DNA from 2 places in the Halomonas huangheensis genome. Region 2 is predicted to be linked to the other one. Evidence: predicted binding sites of a transcription regulator. Region 2 holds the regulator's gene; the other holds the start of a gene.

Region 1 (9,209 bases), 2.1 Mb from region 2:
GACGGATGGCGTCGATGAAATCCGCGAAGCCGTCGACTTCTGCCGCTACTACGCCGCACGCGCCGAGGAACTGTTCACTGCTCCGACCGAACTGCCGGGGCCGACAGGCGAGTCCAACAAACTGTTCATGGGCGGTAAAGGCGTATTTGCCGCCATCAGCCCGTGGAACTTCCCGGTCGCCATCTTCTGCGGCCAGGTGGTGGCTACCGCCGTATCCGGTAACACTGTTCTCGCCAAACCTGCTGAACAGACATCGATTATCGCTCATCGCGTCATAGAGCTACTACGCGAGGCAGGTATGCCACGCGATGTCGTGCAGCTGCTGCCTGGCGATGGCCCGACCGTGGGTAGCGTGCTGACCAGTGACTCACGCATCACCGGCGTGGTCTTCACCGGTGGTACGGATACAGCCCAGATCATCAACCGTGCTCTGGCAGCCCGTGAGAATGCCGCGCTGCCTACGTTGGTCGCCGAGACCGGCGGCATGAATGCGATGATCGTCGACTCCACAGCCCTGCCGGAACAGGTGGTGGCCGATGTGGTTCACTCTGCCTTTCAGAGTGCTGGTCAGCGCTGTTCCGCACTACGCGTCCTGTACCTGCAGGATGACGTAGCCGACCGTGTTCTGGAAATTCTCGACGGCGCCATGGCCGAGCTGCATGTCGGCGATCCTCGTGATCTAGGCACCGATGTCGGCCCGGTGATCGATGAGGATGCACGCAAGAACCTGCAAGCACACATTGATCGCCTCAAGGGAGAGAGCCGCCTGATCGGCGAAACGCCGCTTACTGCCGAACATACCCAACACGGCACCTTCATTGCTCCGAGCGCCTTCCTGATCGACAGCATTGATGCCCTCGAGCGTGAACAGTTCGGTCCTGTACTGCATGTAGTGCGCTGGAAGAGCCAGGACCTCGACAAGGTCATCGCCTCCATCAATGCCCGCGGCTATGGCCTCACCTTCGGCGTTCACAGTCGCAACGAGTCCTTCGCTGATGAGATCGCGCGCAAGATGCGCGTGGGCAACGTCTATATCAACCGCAATATCATTGGTGCTGTCGTTGGCGTACAGCCCTTCGGTGGCCAGGGTATGTCCGGTACTGGGCCAAAAGCCGGTGGCCCTCATTATCTGCTTCGCTTCGCCACCGAAAAGACCGTCACCAACAACACGGCAGCATTGGGCGGCAATGCTTCTCTGCTGGCGATGGATGACGACTGACCAGATGAACCCTCCTGCCGGCCCCAAAGTGGGTCGGCAGCGGTCATCTCCCGGAGTGATCTATCGTTATTCAGAATATACTCAGCAATATATGACCGAGAACCGTAACTGATAAAGAGCCGTAACTGATAGAAAGCAACAGCCGAGAGAACCAGACACAAAGGTCTTTATCACACGAAGAAATGGCCATCATCTTATTTGAGAATGGCCATAACAAGGGCCTTTAAAGGCATGCTTCTGCTTCTTCCAGTGGGTAAAAGCAGAAGAAAACTGGTGTCAATGGCATCAGCGACAAGAAGAGGACAACCCACTAGTCGGTACGCAGGGATCAAGCCATCATTACCGGGCAAATTCCAAAACTATAGTAGGGTTTACAAGGCTTGGAGAATTGCACCAAATGTGGCTATACGTCATATGACATTTGCAAGAAACCATGCAAAACCTGACAACAACTCAATCAACAAGCAAGGGGTATCTACATGGCAATTGGAGTCTGGATTAGCCTGCTCGCCTATTTCGCACTGATGATCGGAATTGGCATCTACTCAGCCAAGCGTGCCACCTCGAACTCCGAAGAGTATATGCTCGGCGGACGCCAGCTTCCGCCCGCTGTCGCGGCTCTCTCCGCTGGAGCATCGGATATGTCGGGCTGGCTGCTTCTCGGCCTTCCCGGAGCGCTCTACCTAACGGGTCTGGTGAATGCCTGGATCGGAATTGGCCTTTTCATCGGGGCCTTTGTCAACTGGATTGTCGTTGCGCCACGTCTACGAGAGCAGACGGAGCGCTATGACAATTCGCTGACTGTGCCGCAATTCCTGGCCAACCGTTTTCCGACCCGCGCCATGGCACTGCGTACGGTCTCAGCCATCATCATCGTACTGTTTTTCGCCGTCTATACGGCTTCTGGACTGGTTGCTGGCGGCAAACTTTTCCAAAGCGCCTTTGGTGAAATGATCAACATTGCGAGTTTCAGCGATTACTCCGTAGGGGTATGGCTGACATTGGCTATCGTACTTGCCTATACCGTCATGGGCGGCTTTCTCGCGGTATCACTTACTGACTTCGTACAAGGCTGCATCATGATGCTGGCACTGGTGATCATGCCAGCCGTGGTTTTGTTCGGAGAAGGCGGCGGCGGCTTCTCCCAGGCATCGGAGACATTGGCTTCACTTGACCCCAGTTTCCTGTCTCTCTTCCAGGGACTCACGGTAGTGGGCTTTATTTCGACCGTGGCATGGGGTCTAGGCTACTTTGGTCAGCCACACATCATTGTGCGCTTCATGGCGATTCGTACGGTCAAGGAAGTCCCCACTGCGCGTAATATCGGCATGGGCTGGATGGCAATTTCACTGGCGGGTGCTGTTGCTCTTGGTGTCTTCGGGCGCGCTTACATCGAGCGCAATGGCCTGGTATTGGACGACGCAGAAACGCTGTTCATCGTGCTGTCCAACCTGTTGTTCCATCCACTGGTAACCGGCTTCCTGTATGCCGCACTGCTGGCCGCCGTGATGTCGACGATCTCGAGCCAACTACTGGTAGCGTCCTCTTCTCTGACCGAGGACTTCTATCGCCTGTTCCTCAACAAGAAGGCCGATGACAAGACACTGGTCTTGGTCGGACGCATCTGCGTACTCGCTGTCGGTATCATCGCCGCCCTCATCGCTGGCGATCCCAACAGTCAGGTACTGGGCCTGGTGTCGAATGCCTGGGCAGGGTTCGGTGCTGCTTTCGGTCCTCTGATCATTCTGTCGCTGACATGGAACAGGATGTCAGGTACGGGCGCTCTCGCAGGTCTGGTGGTCGGCGCTGCGACCGTTATTATCTGGATCGCGCTCGGCTGGAATCAGGCATTCCTCGGCATGGAAGGTGTCGGCATTTATGAAATCGTGCCGGGCTTCCTCCTGTCCTGGATCGCCATCGTACTGGTGAGCAAGGCCACTGCCACCGACACCGAGTTCCGCCCGATCTCGTAACCGTCGTTCTCTGGCACACAAGACGCCTGCCCCAGTGGCAGGCGTCTTGCGTTTAATGACCGGCCAGACACTGGCCTCCGGTACTTGCCGCAGCAGGCGACAAACAAGCCCCGTGGCAGAAAGGCCGGTGCCAGCCCTGAATAAACCGACGGATTGAATGAACAGCAGGACTGGATCAGCAGCGTTAGATAAACAGTACCCGGATCAGCAGCAGAAAGATGAACACCCCCAGAGCCGCTGGATACCAGGGCAACCCACCCACCAACCGCAACCATGCTGGTACATCTCCATAGAGCAGTGGCTGCGCCAGACCGCCACCCAGTGCCCAGATCCCCAGCAGGATCATCGGTAGCCTCCATGGCCACGCGAGGCCACTGATCAGGCGAGGCTCAATCAACAGCCATACTGCCAGAACAGCACAGGTCGCCAGCATGATTGCCGCCAGCCCCACCGGCAGGGTGCTCAGCCCGAACAAGGGCATATCCTGTCGACTTCTTCTCATCCCCAGCCTCCCCGACATGTCGCCGTGGCGAGTATCTCGCACAGAGATCCTGCCTACAGCAACCGCCCTGCCTTTCCCTACAGTGAAGACGATTTGCAGTGATGCCGCGAGTTCATCGCTCCGGCTTTGCACATACGCAGCTCCCCGAGACACAAAACGCACGAAGCCTGTACAGGATGTAACACTGAATTCATCCACAGAACCATCTATTCGACAAAAGTTCCATAGAAATAGCCAAGAAAATGCCTACCGCTCAATAGGAATTTTCTACAAGACATTTGGAAACAGTGTTTTTATACTCCTTATCGTTCAAGGATCACTTCCAGCATAGGGAGTGATTCATCAGACTGATGAGGAGACAGTCGATATGAAAACTTCACGTCTTGTAGGTACTGCTGCACTGCTGGCCGTCACTGCCTTTGGCGCTCAATCTGCCCTGGCCTATCAGGCCGGCGACTTCTACGTCCGTGGTGGCTTCGAGAAAAGCGACCCCGAGTCCGGCAACGGCGCTCTGTACGGTGACGACATCAACGTGTCAGAAGACACTGGTTTCGCCTACGGCATGGGCTACCTGTTCCACAACAAGCTGGGCGTGGAGCTGAACGGCAGCCAGACCATGGATCAGGACCTGACTGCGGGTAACACCGGCCTGGGCGGCAGCTTCGACAGCACTCCGATCAACCTGATGCTCAACTACTACCCGCTGGGTGGCATCAGCGACGCTCGCGTGCATCCGTATGCCGGAATCGGTGTCAACTACACCCACTTCGACAACGAGTCCTTCAACGCGGATCTGGACGAGTCCTGGGGCTTCGCCGGCCAGGTGGGCGTTGATCTGAGCGTGACTGACAACCTGCTGGTTGGTACCTGGGCTCGTTACGCTGATGTCGATACCGATGTCGACATCGATGGCACCTACAAGACCAGGCTCGACATCGACCCGGTCACTGTCGGTGCTGGCGTTACCTACCGCTTCTAAGCCATTGCTCGCCGCCAGCCGGCGGTGTAGCACAGCAAGCGCAAACCGCGTCCGATTCATTCGGACGCGGTTTTTTCATGCCTGAAGAAACCACCAACGCACAAACAGGTATTGAGCTGGATCAATATGGACATCCTTTACCTTTCATACACTTGTCAGCAATCCGGGCTCGACATGATTGAGCGAATCCGGCCCATTAGTGTGTGCAGAAGGAGAATGTCATGCGCCGCCCTCTCGTTTCATCATTACTGGTTGCTGCCATTGCGGGATCGGCTCTGGTCAGCTCCCAAGCCATTGCCTATGGCAAAGGTGACTTTTTCACCCGCGCGGGAGTCGCAAAAGTAGCACCAACTTCCGACAACGGAGACCTGGTGCATGGCACCCTATCAACGGATGTCAGTTCAGATAATGGGGTGGCCTTCACCTTCGGCTACCGTTTCCATGACAAGTTCGGCGTTGAGCTACTGGCGGCTTCACCCTTCGATCATGATATCAGCCTGACTGCTGGCGACGGCAGCCATATTGGTGCCAGCACTGACAGCCTGCCGCCGACTCTGACTCTGCAGTACTATCCACTGGGTGGTCTGGATTCACGTGTGCAGCCGTTCCTTGGTCTGGGGGTCAACTACACCCACTTCTCAAACGAAGACATCGAGATCAAGGGAGCAGACCTGGAGCTTGACGATTCCTGGGGCGCCGCGGCCCAGGTGGGCGTCGATCTAATCATCAACGACCACTGGGCAGCTACCACTTCCATCACCTATGCCGACATCGACAGCGATGTCGAGCTCGACGGAAACGACATCGGCAAGGTCGATATTGACCCGGTGGTGGTAATGGGCGGTATCAGTTTCTACTTCTGATCTCCCCACACCTGGAATCAGCCCCCTGAAAACAGTAACGCCCACTTGCAAGTGGGCGTTATGCGTTCGGTGATGCGATTCTTCTCAGCGAGGAGACTGCCGCGATAGGCCGAGCCTCAACAGAGCCGTGTCGTCCAATCCGTCCACAACCTCTACAGCCGCCAATTGACGGTGGTAGTCAGAACTGAGGAAGGCCTCTCCTGCCAGCAGGTGGTCGAGGTATTCTCGCGCCGGCTTGAGAGCATCCGCTACGCGCCCTGCCGTAGCGATGTACACCCAGGCAGAGACCACATCGGTATCAACATTTATCGGCAACCAGTGGCGATTGTACTCGACGGGATAGCCTTCAAAAGGGTCCATGGCGAGAATCTGATCCTCTGCATTCAGCTCGAAGAGCGCCCCTTCCACACGCTGCCCCACACAGGGCACCACATTGGCATGGGCGACTCCCGCAACCTGAGACGCCTTGTTGAAGCTCAAGCAATAACCTTCCAGTACTCCCGGAACGGCCCTGCGCACCGCACCAATGCGGGCATGCACTCGAGCCTCATTCATATTGCTGCCGTAGGCAAAGTACCAGCTCATGCAACTCCCCGGGTATGATCAGTTATGCGTCACCAAGCGGTCGATGTCCTCGACAACCTTCTTCATCAACGCTCGATCCTGAGCACCCGCGCCGTCCTGAATCAACCAGGCATCCACTGCTGGAGCAACATCGCAGCTCGCCGGTAACGGTGCCCGATTGTCCACCAGAATCTGCAAGCGTGCGATAAAGATGTATCGCAGCCACTGTGGCATGCTCATGGTGTCGATACAGAACGGCTGCTGACTATTGAAAGCTCGTGCCTCTGGCTCTTCCATACGCCATAGATTGGTGGCGCGCATGGTCGCCTCGAGCTCTCGCAACGCAGCCGCGAGCTCATCATATACCTCGGCTTGATCCGACATCTCGGCTCCGGTTCTATTGCAGGAATGTCACACTATTGTCGCGCGCAGAGCCGGCGCCGACCACCCTTTCCAGCGTGCCCCATTCCAGCGCTTCCCATTCAGCACTACGCGTTCCAGCCCTACGCGTTCCAGCCCTACCCTGCCATCCCCGCTGCCAAACTCTGCGCAGTCCGTTCAACCATCGTTCAGATTGCTTTCAGGCAGTACCTTGCGCAGGAAATTGCGGGTTCGAGGATCACGCGGCTCCTGAAACAATTGGGAAGGCGGCCCCTGCTCAACGATGCTGCCACCGTCCATGAAGATGACTCTGTCGGCAACGTCATGTGCAAACCTCATTTCATGGGTGACCACCAACATGGTCTGCCGCTCCTCGGCGAGGGCTTTCATCACGCTCAACACCTCGCCAACCCACTCTGGATCGAGAGAAGAGGTCGGCTCGTCGAACAGAATCACTTCTGCCTGAGCCGCCATGGCCCGGCCAATGCCAACGCGCTGCTGCTGACCGCCGGACAACGAGGCCGGCCAGGCATCAGCCTTGTCGGAAAGTCCAACGCGTTCAAGGATTCGGTGCGCCAGTTCCCGAGCCTTCTCCTCCGGCCAACGATCCACCACAATCAGCCGTTCGGTGATGTTCTCCAGCGCTGTCTTGTTGGCGAACAGCGCATAGTTCTGGAAGACAAAAGCAGTATGTCGACGCACCGCCAGAATCTGCTGCCGAGTCGCCGTATTCATATCGACATCAATATCACCGATCTGCAACTGACCAGCGTCGGGTTGCTCGAGAAAATTCAGGCACCGCAGCAGGGTCGATTTTCCGGTACCAGACGGGCCGATCACCACAATGATCTCACCCTTCTGGATCTCCAGATCGATGCCATCCAGCACCCGCGTATTGCCGAATTGCTTGACCAGATTACGCACCTTGATCATCGACGATAAGCCTCGTTCAGTCGGTGTTCGAGTCGGCGCTGCAGCCAGGCCAGCAATTCAACAATCGCCCAGTAGATCACCGCTACGGTGATGAAGGCCTCGAAGTACAGGAAACTGCCGGATGCCTCTTTCTGAGTAGCCCCCATCAACTCGGTCACGCCGAGCGTAAAGGCCAGCGAGGTCGCCTTGATCATATCGATGAAGTAGTTCATCAGCGTAGGAGCCGCGATACGCGCCGCCTGCGGCAAGACGATACGCCGCATCAACTGTCCATTGGTCATACCGATCGACAGGGCCGCTTCAGTCTGGCTGCGGTCGATGCCGATAATCGCGGCACGAATGGACTCAGCCATATAGGCAGAGAAGTGCAGTGTCAGCCCCATGATGGTAGCGGTGACGCCATTGATCGCCGTCAGAAAGGACAGCACTTGCGGCAAGCCATAATAGAACAGGAATAGCTGCACCAGCAGTGGCGTACCGCGAAAGAACGAGATGAACAGCATGGTAATGCCATTCAACACCGGCAGTCTCAGCACCCGGATCACCGCCAGAGCACACGCAAGCACCAGTGCCAGCACCATGCCAGCCACTGCCATGGAAAGCGTCAGCGGCAGGTAGCTCAATAATACCGGCACCAGGCCGACCATATAGTCGACGTTGAGGATATCCATCAGTCAACCAGTCAGGGTTCAGTTTGCGGTATCGGTCGTGGTGATATCCGCGCCGAACCACTGCTGTGAAATCTCGCTGAGCGTGCCGTTATCGCGCAGCGTCCGTAATGCGGCATTGACCTCATCACGCAGTGCTTCACTGTTCTGACGGAATGGCAGCGCATTATGAATTTCGGAGAATGGCTGACCAGCCAGTTGCAACGGTAGCGGTTTATCCTTGATCACCTGCGAGGCGCTGACACGGTCCATGACGAAAGCGTCGACACGGCCTAGAGCGGTATCCTGCTCGATGTTGCTGTCATAAGTACGAATGTCGATCTCGTCGGCATAGGGCAGCTCACGCAGCAGTTGTTCATAGTTGGAACCCAGATTGACGGCAACGGTCTTGCCGACCAGATCCTCGACACCCTGAATCTCTTCATTACCGCGTTTCACTACTACCTGAGCACCGTCATAGACATAAGGGTCAGTGAACAGATACTTCTGTTCGCGCTCATCGGTGATGGTGATCTGATTGGCAATGGTATCGACTCGACCTGACTCGAGCATGCCGAACAGTCCAGAGAAACTGGCAGTGATGAACTCGACATCGACCCCCATCTCTTCACCCACGGCTTCCATGACGTCGACCTCAAACCCCTGAAGCTTGTCCTGCTCGACGAAAGTAAACGGGAAATAGCCTCCCGACATGCCGACCTTGAGTGTGTCCTCAGCCTGGGCATTGGCGGCAAAAGTGACCATGCCTGCGGAGATCAGTGCTACTGCCAATTGACGGCGCATGAGCAACTCCCTGATTTTCTGGAATTCCTGTTTGATGAATCCAGGTTCGGTGTATCGTCCTCGAGTCGTGCTACCGAGACTCGGGCACTTTAAGTAACTTATGGAATAAGTGGACTGTATTATATTCCATATTGATTGAACACGCCGAGTAAATTCCGTTGGTTGTTTCAATGCAACGAAACTATCAGACCTCTCGTGCTCACAGGCCATCTCAGCAGCCACACCAACCAGGCACCAGAACTATCCCCAGGCTGTCAGAAAACATTCACAGATCTCCTGAACGTCCCTGTGGATAAACCTTGGACATGTCGCTGAAGCCAAGAGCCAATGCCCACTGGAGAGTA
Region 2 (9,209 bases):
CAATGTAGGGGAGGGTGCCAATCAGAGCCACCAGGCTGGCAAAGGCCGCCAATGACTGGGTCTTGCCGTAACGCGAGGCAATGAAGTCGGCGATCGAGGTCACGTTCTGGTGCTTGGCGACACGCACCATCTTGGCCAGCACTGGCCAGAACAGCAGCAGTGTCAATATCGGGCCTACGAAAATGCTGGCAAATGACCAACCCGAGGTTGCCGCCTGACCAACGGCGCCGTGAAAGGTCCAGGACGTGCAGTAGATAGCCAGCGCCAGGCTGTACACCAACGGGCGTCGCTGACTTGAGCCCCGGTGCCGGGCACGGCGATCACCGCGCCATGCGATGGCGAAGAGCACCGCGATGTACAAGAGTGAGACAAGTATCAGCATCCAACCGGCAAACATGGCCACCTCCTCGACGTCAGCCGCCATTCTAGGGCATTGGCGGCTGACCAGGCAGGGGGGATTGCCAGTTTGTTGGAAGTCGAGCAAAGAGTGGGCAACGGATGCTTTTATGGGAAAACCGGCGTAAAGGAGCTGAGGATTGCGAAGATGTTGTCGGGAGGAATACGACTAACGTGGATTGCACCTTTGTCGCGATAGACCATCGGATGATATTCTGTGACTATGTGTAACATTATGAATTTAAACAAATATTTGTTTATGTGTTGCGGTGCATTTATTGCTTTCGACTAAAGTTCTCGTTATGCATATGTCGCCTTTTGACTAGGCTGTTTTTGAGCTTACCGCCGACATCATGGCGGAATCTGGCGTTTAAACCATCGTTCTGAGGGCGGCCTTATGTTGGACAAGAGTGCGCAGGCTTACTGGAAACGAAATGTCAGAATCATTCTCGGCTGTCTAGCCGTATGGTTCATCGTGTCCTATGGCTTCGGCATCCTGTTGGTGGATGTGCTCAATAATATTCGCTTCTTTGGCTTCAAACTTGGCTTCTGGTTTGCACAGCAGGGATCGATCTTTGTCTTTATCGGGCTGATCATCTTCTATGCATGGAAGATGAACAAACTCGATGAGGAATTCGACGTACACGAGCAGTAAGCCCGAACAATAACGTCAACCAACGGGAAGCATTTCCATGGATGTACAATTCCTGACTTATCTCTTCGTCGGTGCGTCCTTCGTGCTCTATATCGGTATCGCGATATGGTCACGAGCGGGATCCACCAAGGACTTCTATGTAGCAGGCGGTGGTGTACCACCGGCGGCCAATGGCATGGCAACAGCGGCAGACTGGATGTCTGCGGCCTCGTTCATTTCCATGGCTGGCTTGATTGCCTACCAGGGCTATGATGCCTCGGTCTACCTGATGGGCTGGACTGGCGGCTATGTGATGTTGGCAATGCTGCTGGCTCCTTATCTGCGCAAGTTCGGTAAGTTTACCGTGCCGGATTTCATCGGTGACCGGTACTACTCGAATGTTGCGCGTACCGTCGCAGTGATCTGTGTGATCTTCGTATCCTTTACCTATGTCGCAGGCCAGATGCGCGGTACCGGTATTGTATTCGCTCGATTCCTCGAAGTTGACGTCAATATAGGCGTCGTTATCGGTATGGTTATTGTCTTCTTCTACGCCGTGCTGGGCGGCATGAAGGGCATCACCTATACCCAGGTGGCGCAGTATTGTGTGTTGATTACTGCCTTCATTGTGCCTGCGGTGTTCCTGTCGATCATGATGACTGGCCATGTCCTGCCGCAAACCGGCCTTGGCGCCACCTTTGTCGATGCAGCCGGCAACGATAGTGGCCAGTACATTCTCGATCGCCTCGATGGCTTGCTTGATGAGTTGGGGATTACGCCTTACACCGATGGCAGCCAGCCGATGATCAATGTGTTCTTCATCACCGCGGCCTTGATGTGTGGTACCGCGGGCCTACCGCACGTCATCGTGCGTTTCTTCACGGTGCCACGTGTCCGTGATGCGCGTATCAGTGCCGGTTGGGCGTTGATCTTCATCGCGTTGCTCTACACCACTGCTCCGGCGGTGGGGGTGTTTGCGCGGACCAATATCATCGAGACGGTCAACAACAACGCCTATGAAGAGATTCCCGGTTGGTTCAAGAGCTGGGAAAACGTCGGGCTGATCGGTTGGTTGGACAAGAACGATGATGGTCGTGTGCAGATGGGCGCGGGTGACCCCTTCAGCGGCAAGCCGGAGTTCCAGTCAGGTCCGCTGGAAACCGATGGCGAGCGAGGTGAGCATGGCCAGCGCATTGTTACCAATACACCTACCGAGGGCGACAATGAGGTTTATGTCGACCGCGATATCATTGTACTGGCCAACCCGGAAATTGGTGGTCTACCGGCCTGGGTAGTGGCGTTGATGGCTGCTGGTGGCGTGGCAGCTGCACTCTCCACCGCGGCCGGACTGTTGCTGGTGATTTCAGCGGCAATCTCTCATGACCTGATCAAGAAGCAGATCAATCCCCATCTCAGTGAGCGGGGTGAGCTGATTGCGGCGCGCAGCGCAGCGGCTGTTGCGGTAGTGATTGCCGGTTACTTTGGTATCAACCCGCCAGGCTTTGTGGCGCAGGTGGTGGCCTTCGCCTTTGGCCTCGCAGCGTCGTCGTTCTTCCCGGCGATACTGATGGGGATCTTCGACAAGCGCATGAACCGCGAAGGGGCGATTGTCGGCATGATCGTCGGCCTGTCCTTCACCTTCTGCTACATCGTCTACACCAAATTCATCAATACCGACCCGTCAATCTGGTGGTTCGGCATCTCGCCGGAGGGTATCGGTACTCTGGGCATGCTCCTGCACTTTGTGGTCGCCTTTGTGGTATCGCGTGCCACCAAGGCTCCGCCCGCGGAAATCCAGGAACTGGTCGAGAGCGTGCGTGTACCGCGAGGAGCGGGAGTCGCTCACTCGCATTGATGATGGAGTGGTATGTGCCCCCGGCCATGGCCGGGGGCATTTCAGGAGCCGGTAATGGTTGATCTTGATATGTCGGAGCCACCGTTCTCGCTGTTGGATGACAGCGCACGGGAACGTGTGTGTGCCGGGCTTGATCTGGCGTATTTCGCTCGCGACACGATCATCCTTGATGCCGGACAGCCCGGCGAGTTCGTCTTTGTCATTCACAAGGGTGAAGTCGCGGAGCTGGAACCCAATGCAACTGCCGAGGGCGCACGTATCGGTCACTACACCGATGGCGACTTGTTCGGTGCCATCAGCGTTCTCAACGGTAGCAGCCGTTATCGGTTCATCGCTGAGCAGGAAAGTCTCTGTTATCTGATGCCTGCGCAGTTGTTCCGGTCGCTGTGTGATAGTCAACCGGCCTTTGCCGAGTACTTCCACAACCGGATTGTCGAGAAGACACGGTTGATGAGTCAGCGGCGTAGCCAGCAGGATGCTAGCCTGGCGGGATTCATGATGGCCAGAGTCAGTGAGTGCCAGCGTGAGCCTCTAGTGGTAGCGGACACGACCACTATCGGTGAGGCGGTGCGCCTACTCCGGGAGCGTCAGGCCGACAGCCTGCTGGTCGAACTGAAGGAAGAGCAAGGGGATGACGTCCACGGCAGGAACCGTTATGGCATGGTCACCCGCACGGACATGCTTGAGGCATTGGTGCTTGAAGGATATGGCAGCGAAGGGCTGCTGAGTGGGGTGGCCAGTCGCGAGCTGGTGGAGGTGGATGCGCAGCAGTATCTGTTTGAAGCGCTGATCGAGATGACTCAGCACAAGGTAGAGCGCGTCGTGGTCTGGAATGGCGAGCAACTGGCCGGCATTGTCGAGCTGACCGATGTGCTGAGTTTCTTTTCCAGTCGCAGTTATATGATCAGCCTGCAGGTGGAGCAGGCAAGCAATCTCGATGAGTTGCAGGAAGCCAGTCAACGCATGCCGGATATGGTCGACTCGTTGATGGCTCAAGGGGTACGCATGCGTTTTGCCATGAGCATGCTGGCTGCGCTTAACGGTCGTATCATCCGCAAGGCCTGGGATTTCAGCATGACGCAACCCGCGCGAGATGCCTCCTGCTTGCTGTTGTTGGGGAGTGAGGGGCGAGGAGAGCAGGTGGCGCGCACCGACCAGGACAACGCTCTGATCCTGGCGGATGGTATCGACTGGCCGAGCCTCGCCGATGATTCCACTCACTTCACGAATGTATTGGCTCGACTGGGTTACCCACACTGCACCGGTAATATCATGATTTCCAACCCGCAGTGGGTCGGAACTCTGGATCAGTGGCAGCAGCGGATTCGTAGTTGGGTTGCCAAGTCAGAAGCCGATCACCTGATGCGGCTGTCGATTCTGTTCGACGCCTGTGGTGTTGCCGGTAATACAGATCTGGGTGAGCGCTTGCGCGACATCCTGATCACCGAGACGCTGGGCAATGAGGTGTTGTTGAGTCATTTTGCCCGTGCCGTGCTGCGCTTCTCGACACCGCTGACGATGTTCGGCTCCGTGAAGCGCCCGGAGCACGGTATCGACTTGAAGAAGGGTGGTGTCTTTCCCATCGTGCATGGCGTGCGCACTCTGGCCATGGAGCGTGGAATACGTGCGACCTCAACCCTCGAGCGTCTCGAGGCGTTGGTCGACGATGGTCGTGTGGCACGTAGGGATGCCGATGACCTGGGGGAAGCCTTGCAGGTATTCAGTGAGTTGCGCTGGCGAGCCGGTGGCAGTGTGCCGGAGGTCAGTGGTGAGCGTGCCAATCGTGTGGTGGTGCAGTCCTTGTCATCGTTGGAACGGGATCTGTTGCGTGAGGCTCTGCATATTGTCAGGGAATTCAAGGGGCGTCTGTCGCACCGCTACCACCTGGAGTATGCATGAGTGTCGCGCAGACCCGCATGGAAGAAGGAGTTGATCAGGAATGAATACCATGTTGCGAGCGATTAGACGTGTAGCCGACCGTCGTCGTCAGGCTCAGGGCGATTATGGCTGGTTGTTCAACCCCTATACCGGTAATGAAATGGTATCACTGGATTGTGAGACCACCGGGCTCGATACCAGATCCGCGGAATTGGTGTCTATTGCTGCGGTGCGCATTCGCGATGACCGAGTGTTGACCAGCGAATCGCTTGATCTACGTCTGGCTCGGCCTGGATCGCTGAACGGAGATTCGATTTGCGTCCACCGACTGCGAGGCACTGATCTTGAAGGTGGGCTGGTCGTGGACGAAGCGCTGTCACGGTTACTCGATTTCATCGGTAATCGCCCACTGGTGGGCTGGTGTATTGGCTATGATCTGGCAATTCTCGATCGCTACTTGAAGGAGCTGCTTGGGTTTGCCTTGCCCAACGCGACCATTGATGTGGCTCAGGAGTATCGTCGTCAGTTGCGCCGTAGTCATCCTGATGTGGTGGCGCGGCCGGAGTTTGAGCGGGTTGCTGAGCGTCTGGGAGTGCCGGTCATGGGGCGGCATACCGCGTTGGGAGATGCGGTCACCACCGCCTTGATGCATTTACGCCTGCAGAGTGGCGCGCTTGAGGAGTACAGCGGATCATGAGTCTTCATCTGGTTTTCTCCTGGCTGGAGCCTGTGCTGTTGGTCAGTGGGTTGCTGATGGTGTTGGTGGCCTATATGCAATATGTCCGGCGTACCCGTGATCTGTGGGCGGTGGTCAAGTTCTGGGAGCGCCGACTGACCATGACCGGTCGCGAGTTTGCCTGGCAACGCAGTGGGATTCTGGTATTGCTGTTGGGTGTGCTGGTCCGTTATCTATTGATTCTGCAGGTCCTGTAGCGCCGATGTCCCTGTTCAGACGGCAGGCTGAATTTTCTGCTCGCGGGCGACCAGACGCCGGGTTGATGGGGCTCCATGCGCAGCCATCTCTCGGCAGTCTCCTGAAGGTCCACGAACAGTGGTCTGGCGGCTTGGGGAGGCCTGCCATGCAATGCTAGAATGTCGGCCCCATCCGTTCAGCCGTGTATTGCAATGACCATGTCGCCCGCCATTTCTGTTGATCCGACGCCTGCCTCCAGTGTGGAACATGAGGCGGAGGATATCTGCTCGCTGGCCAGAGAAAAACGCGAATTCAACAAGTTGCAGAAGCGGCTGCGGCGTCTCACCGGCAATGCCATCATTGATTACGGCATGATTCAGGAAGGTGACAAGGTCATGGTATGCCTGTCTGGAGGCAAGGACAGCTACACCATGCTTGAGATCCTGCGCAGCCTGCAGCGTAACGCGCCGATCAACTTCTCGCTGGTGGCGGTCAATCTCGACCAGAAACAGCCCGGTTTTCCCGAGCATGTGCTGCCGGAGTACCTTGAGGGTATTGGTGTCGATTACCATATTCTCGAGAAGGACACCTATTCGGTAGTCAAGGAGAAGACCCCCGAGGGCAAGACGACCTGTGCGCTATGCTCACGGCTGCGGCGTGGCTCTCTGTACGGTTTTGCCGAGGAGATCGGGGCAACCAAGATCGCGCTGGGCCATCACCGCGAAGACATTCTCGAGACGCTATTTCTCAACATGTTCTTTGGTGGCAGCCTGAAGTCCATGCCACCCAAACTGCTTTCCGATGATGGCAAGAACATTGTGATCCGGCCCTTGGCCTATTGTCGTGAGGCAGATATCGCCGCATACGCCGAACAAATGGGCTTTCCAATCATTCCCTGTAATCTGTGTGGTTCGCAGCCCAACCTGCAGCGTCAGGTGGTCAAGGAAATGCTGGCTGAATGGGAGTCCAAGCACCCTGGCCGTCTCGAGAGCATGTTCAAGGCGGTGACCAATGTGGCGCCATCACAACTGGCGGATCGCAACCTGTTTGACTTCGAAGGCCTCGAGGGCGAGCAGGCGCGTAGGCAACGTAATCGCATCGATGTAGTTGACGCAGGCTGAGCCTCGTCAACATCAGCGGGGTCATCACGGCATTACATTCGAACGCCATCGGCAGCGCATCCAGCAGTGTTCCCGATGGCGTTCTTGTTCATGACAGCCTTGAGCGATTGAAACAGCCCTGAGCGATTGAAACAGCCCTGAGCGATTGAAACAGCCCTGAGCGATTGAAACAGCCCTGAGCGATTAACAGCCCCGAGCGGTCGAGTCAGTCGGCCGTGGTTTCGGTGTCGGCGAGGTTGGTCAAGGCACCCATGTCGAGAATGTTGACTTCGCGACCGGAAACCGAGACCAGTTCCTGCTGTTGAAAGCGTCCCAGGATACGGCTGACGGTTTCCACCGCCAACCCCAGGTGGTTGCCGATGTCGGACCGCGACATCGATAGGCGGAAGCTGAACGGCGAGTAGCCACGGCGGCGGAAGCGGTCCGACAGGCCAAGGAAGAAGCAGGCCAGGCGTTGATCCGCGGTCTTGCGGGACAGCAACTGCAACATGCGATGGTCATGACGCAGTTCCTTGCTCATGGTACGGAACAACTGAGCACGCAGGTCTGGCAGGATCTGTGACAGGGCATCCAGCCGGTCGAAGGGGATCTCACAGACCGTGGTGGTTTCGAGTGCAACCACGCTACCTGAATAGAAACCATCATCGATCCCGTCGAGGCCGATCAATTCGCTGGGCAGGAAGAAGTTGGTCAGTTGGGCTTCGCCGCTGCCTTCGGTAATGATCTGTTTGAGGCTTCCGGAGCGAACCGCGTAGACACTGGTGAAGCGGTCTCCCTGATCGATCAGGCGGGTGCCTTTCTTGATCGGTGGGTGGCGCCGGATGATGGCGTCAAAACGCTCCATGTCTGCAGTATCAAGAGCGAGTGGCAGACACAGAGAACTGAGACTGCAGGATTCACATCGCGTTTCCTGCGGCATAGGGGGGCGTCGCTCCTGGGCCATGGCACACATTGGTAGCTCCTGTGAATCGGCGATCGGTGGAATACGCCGAAAATAAGCTTTTAATTACTTCAGCACCTTATAATCAATATTATACCCTGCCAATCAGGGGATAATCGTCGGTTACCTCTTTTGACGGTGAAATTACTGGATCACTACCTCAACTCTGTTGAGTCACTATCAACTGCCAGATCGCCAACGCGATGACCAGTAAGGCTGCCAACCACCGTGTTGCCCGTGAATTCAGCAGGCGCCGAATCTGGTCTGCGGCGACGCCGGTGACCAGTAGCGCCGGCAGGGTGCCGGTGCCAAACGCCAGCATCAGCATGGCGCCCTGACTGGGAGTGGCCGTTGCCAGACTCCAGCTCAGCATTGAGTAGACCAACCCGCAGGGCAGCCATCCCCAGAGGGCGCCCAACAGTATGGCCTGGTGTGGCCGTGTTACCGGCAGCAATGCGCGTCCGACTGGCTCCAGGTACCTCCAGTAGCGTTTCCCGAGTGCCTCGATGTGTCGCAGGCCCTTCCAGATATCGGCGATATACAGTGCCATCAAGCACAGCATCAGGCTCGACATCCACTGCAGGACGGTGCGCACGCCTGGCGCCAGACCGACCAGCGCACCAAGCCCTGCGACGATGGCCCCGGCCAACGCATAGCTGGTGATGCGCCCGGCATTGTAGCCCAGCAACAGGGCTGCCATGCGTGATGGGCGTCGCATGCTGGGCGGGACGGCAAAGGTAAGGGCGCTCATGATGCCTCCACACATGCCGACACAGTGAGCGCCGCCCAGGAGTCCGAAGACAAAGGCCGCAGCCAGTGGAGGGAGGTCGAGTCCCGTCGGGTTCATGGCTGGTCTCGCCGCTTGCTTGATGACGGTGGCTCCAGCAGGTCGGAGGAGCTGTGTTCATCCGACTGTCGGCGGCAAGTGTCATCGTCATCGAACAAGATGCGCCAGGCGGGTCCCTCGAGGTCCTCAAACTGATCGTGCTTGACGGCCCAGAAGAATGCCCAGACCGCCAGGCTCAATAGCATCAATGACAGCGGGATCAGCAGATAGAGAATATTCATCGGCTTGTGCCTGGCGTGTTCCGCGACTGCATTCTACGCCCTTGCCTTGCTCCGAGCCGTAGGGAATTTCCGATAACCAGTAACGAACTGGCTGACATGCCGATCACTGCCAGCCAGGGAGGTACCAGGCCCGCTATTGCCAACGGCAGGGCAATGACGTTGTAGAGTGTCGCCCAGCTCAGGTTCTGACGGATGATGCGTTGCGTTGTGCGAGCAACATCAATGGCTTCGGTGATGCCGCCGAGCTTTTCTCCAAGCAGCAGAATATCGGCGTGACTACGTGCGAGATCACTGGCGCCGGGCATGGCAATAGCCAGGTCGGCACCGGCCAGCACGGCAATGTCGTTGATGCCATCACCGACCATGGCTACACGTTGGTTCTGCTGCTGCAATGTGCGCACATG

Evidence for each region. The regulator FNR, encoded in region 2, switches genes on or off when oxygen is low (the NO sensors DNR and NnrR bind a similar motif). The targets are predictions, from matches to a motif close to TTGATNTANATCAA.
Region 1: the regulator FNR is predicted to act here: its motif matches at 4,785-4,798, upstream of AR456_RS13015 (OmpW/AlkL family protein).

The regions. Positions count from the first base shown of each region.
Region 1 is NZ_CP013106.1:2,979,453-2,988,661, forward strand. It holds gene putA (bifunctional proline dehydrogenase/L-glutamate gamma-semialdehyde dehydrogenase PutA) at 1-1,219, shown strand, start outside; gene putP (sodium/proline symporter PutP) at 1,699-3,192, shown strand; gene AR456_RS13005 (hypothetical protein) at 3,377-3,694, opposite strand; gene AR456_RS13010 (OmpW/AlkL family protein) at 4,062-4,673, shown strand; gene AR456_RS13015 (OmpW/AlkL family protein) at 4,895-5,536, shown strand; gene AR456_RS13020 (gamma-glutamylcyclotransferase family protein) at 5,621-6,121, opposite strand; gene AR456_RS13025 (YqcC family protein) at 6,140-6,484, opposite strand; gene AR456_RS13030 (amino acid ABC transporter ATP-binding protein) at 6,659-7,414, opposite strand; gene AR456_RS13035 (amino acid ABC transporter permease) at 7,411-8,085, opposite strand; gene AR456_RS13040 (amino acid ABC transporter substrate-binding protein) at 8,104-8,865, opposite strand.
Region 2 is NZ_CP013106.1:913,617-922,825, forward strand. It holds gene AR456_RS04120 (hybrid sensor histidine kinase/response regulator) at 1-397, opposite strand, end outside; gene AR456_RS04125 (DUF4212 domain-containing protein) at 794-1,051, shown strand; gene AR456_RS04130 (sodium:solute symporter family protein) at 1,089-2,885, shown strand; gene AR456_RS04135 (putative nucleotidyltransferase substrate binding domain-containing protein) at 2,940-4,784, shown strand; gene AR456_RS04140 (3'-5' exonuclease) at 4,825-5,460, shown strand; gene AR456_RS04145 (hypothetical protein) at 5,457-5,696, shown strand; gene ttcA (tRNA 2-thiocytidine(32) synthetase TtcA) at 5,895-6,797, shown strand; gene fnr (fumarate/nitrate reduction transcriptional regulator Fnr) at 7,003-7,740, opposite strand; gene AR456_RS04160 (sulfite exporter TauE/SafE family protein) at 7,898-8,584, opposite strand; gene ccoS (cbb3-type cytochrome oxidase assembly protein CcoS) at 8,581-8,805, opposite strand; gene AR456_RS04170 (heavy metal translocating P-type ATPase) at 8,802-9,209, opposite strand, start outside.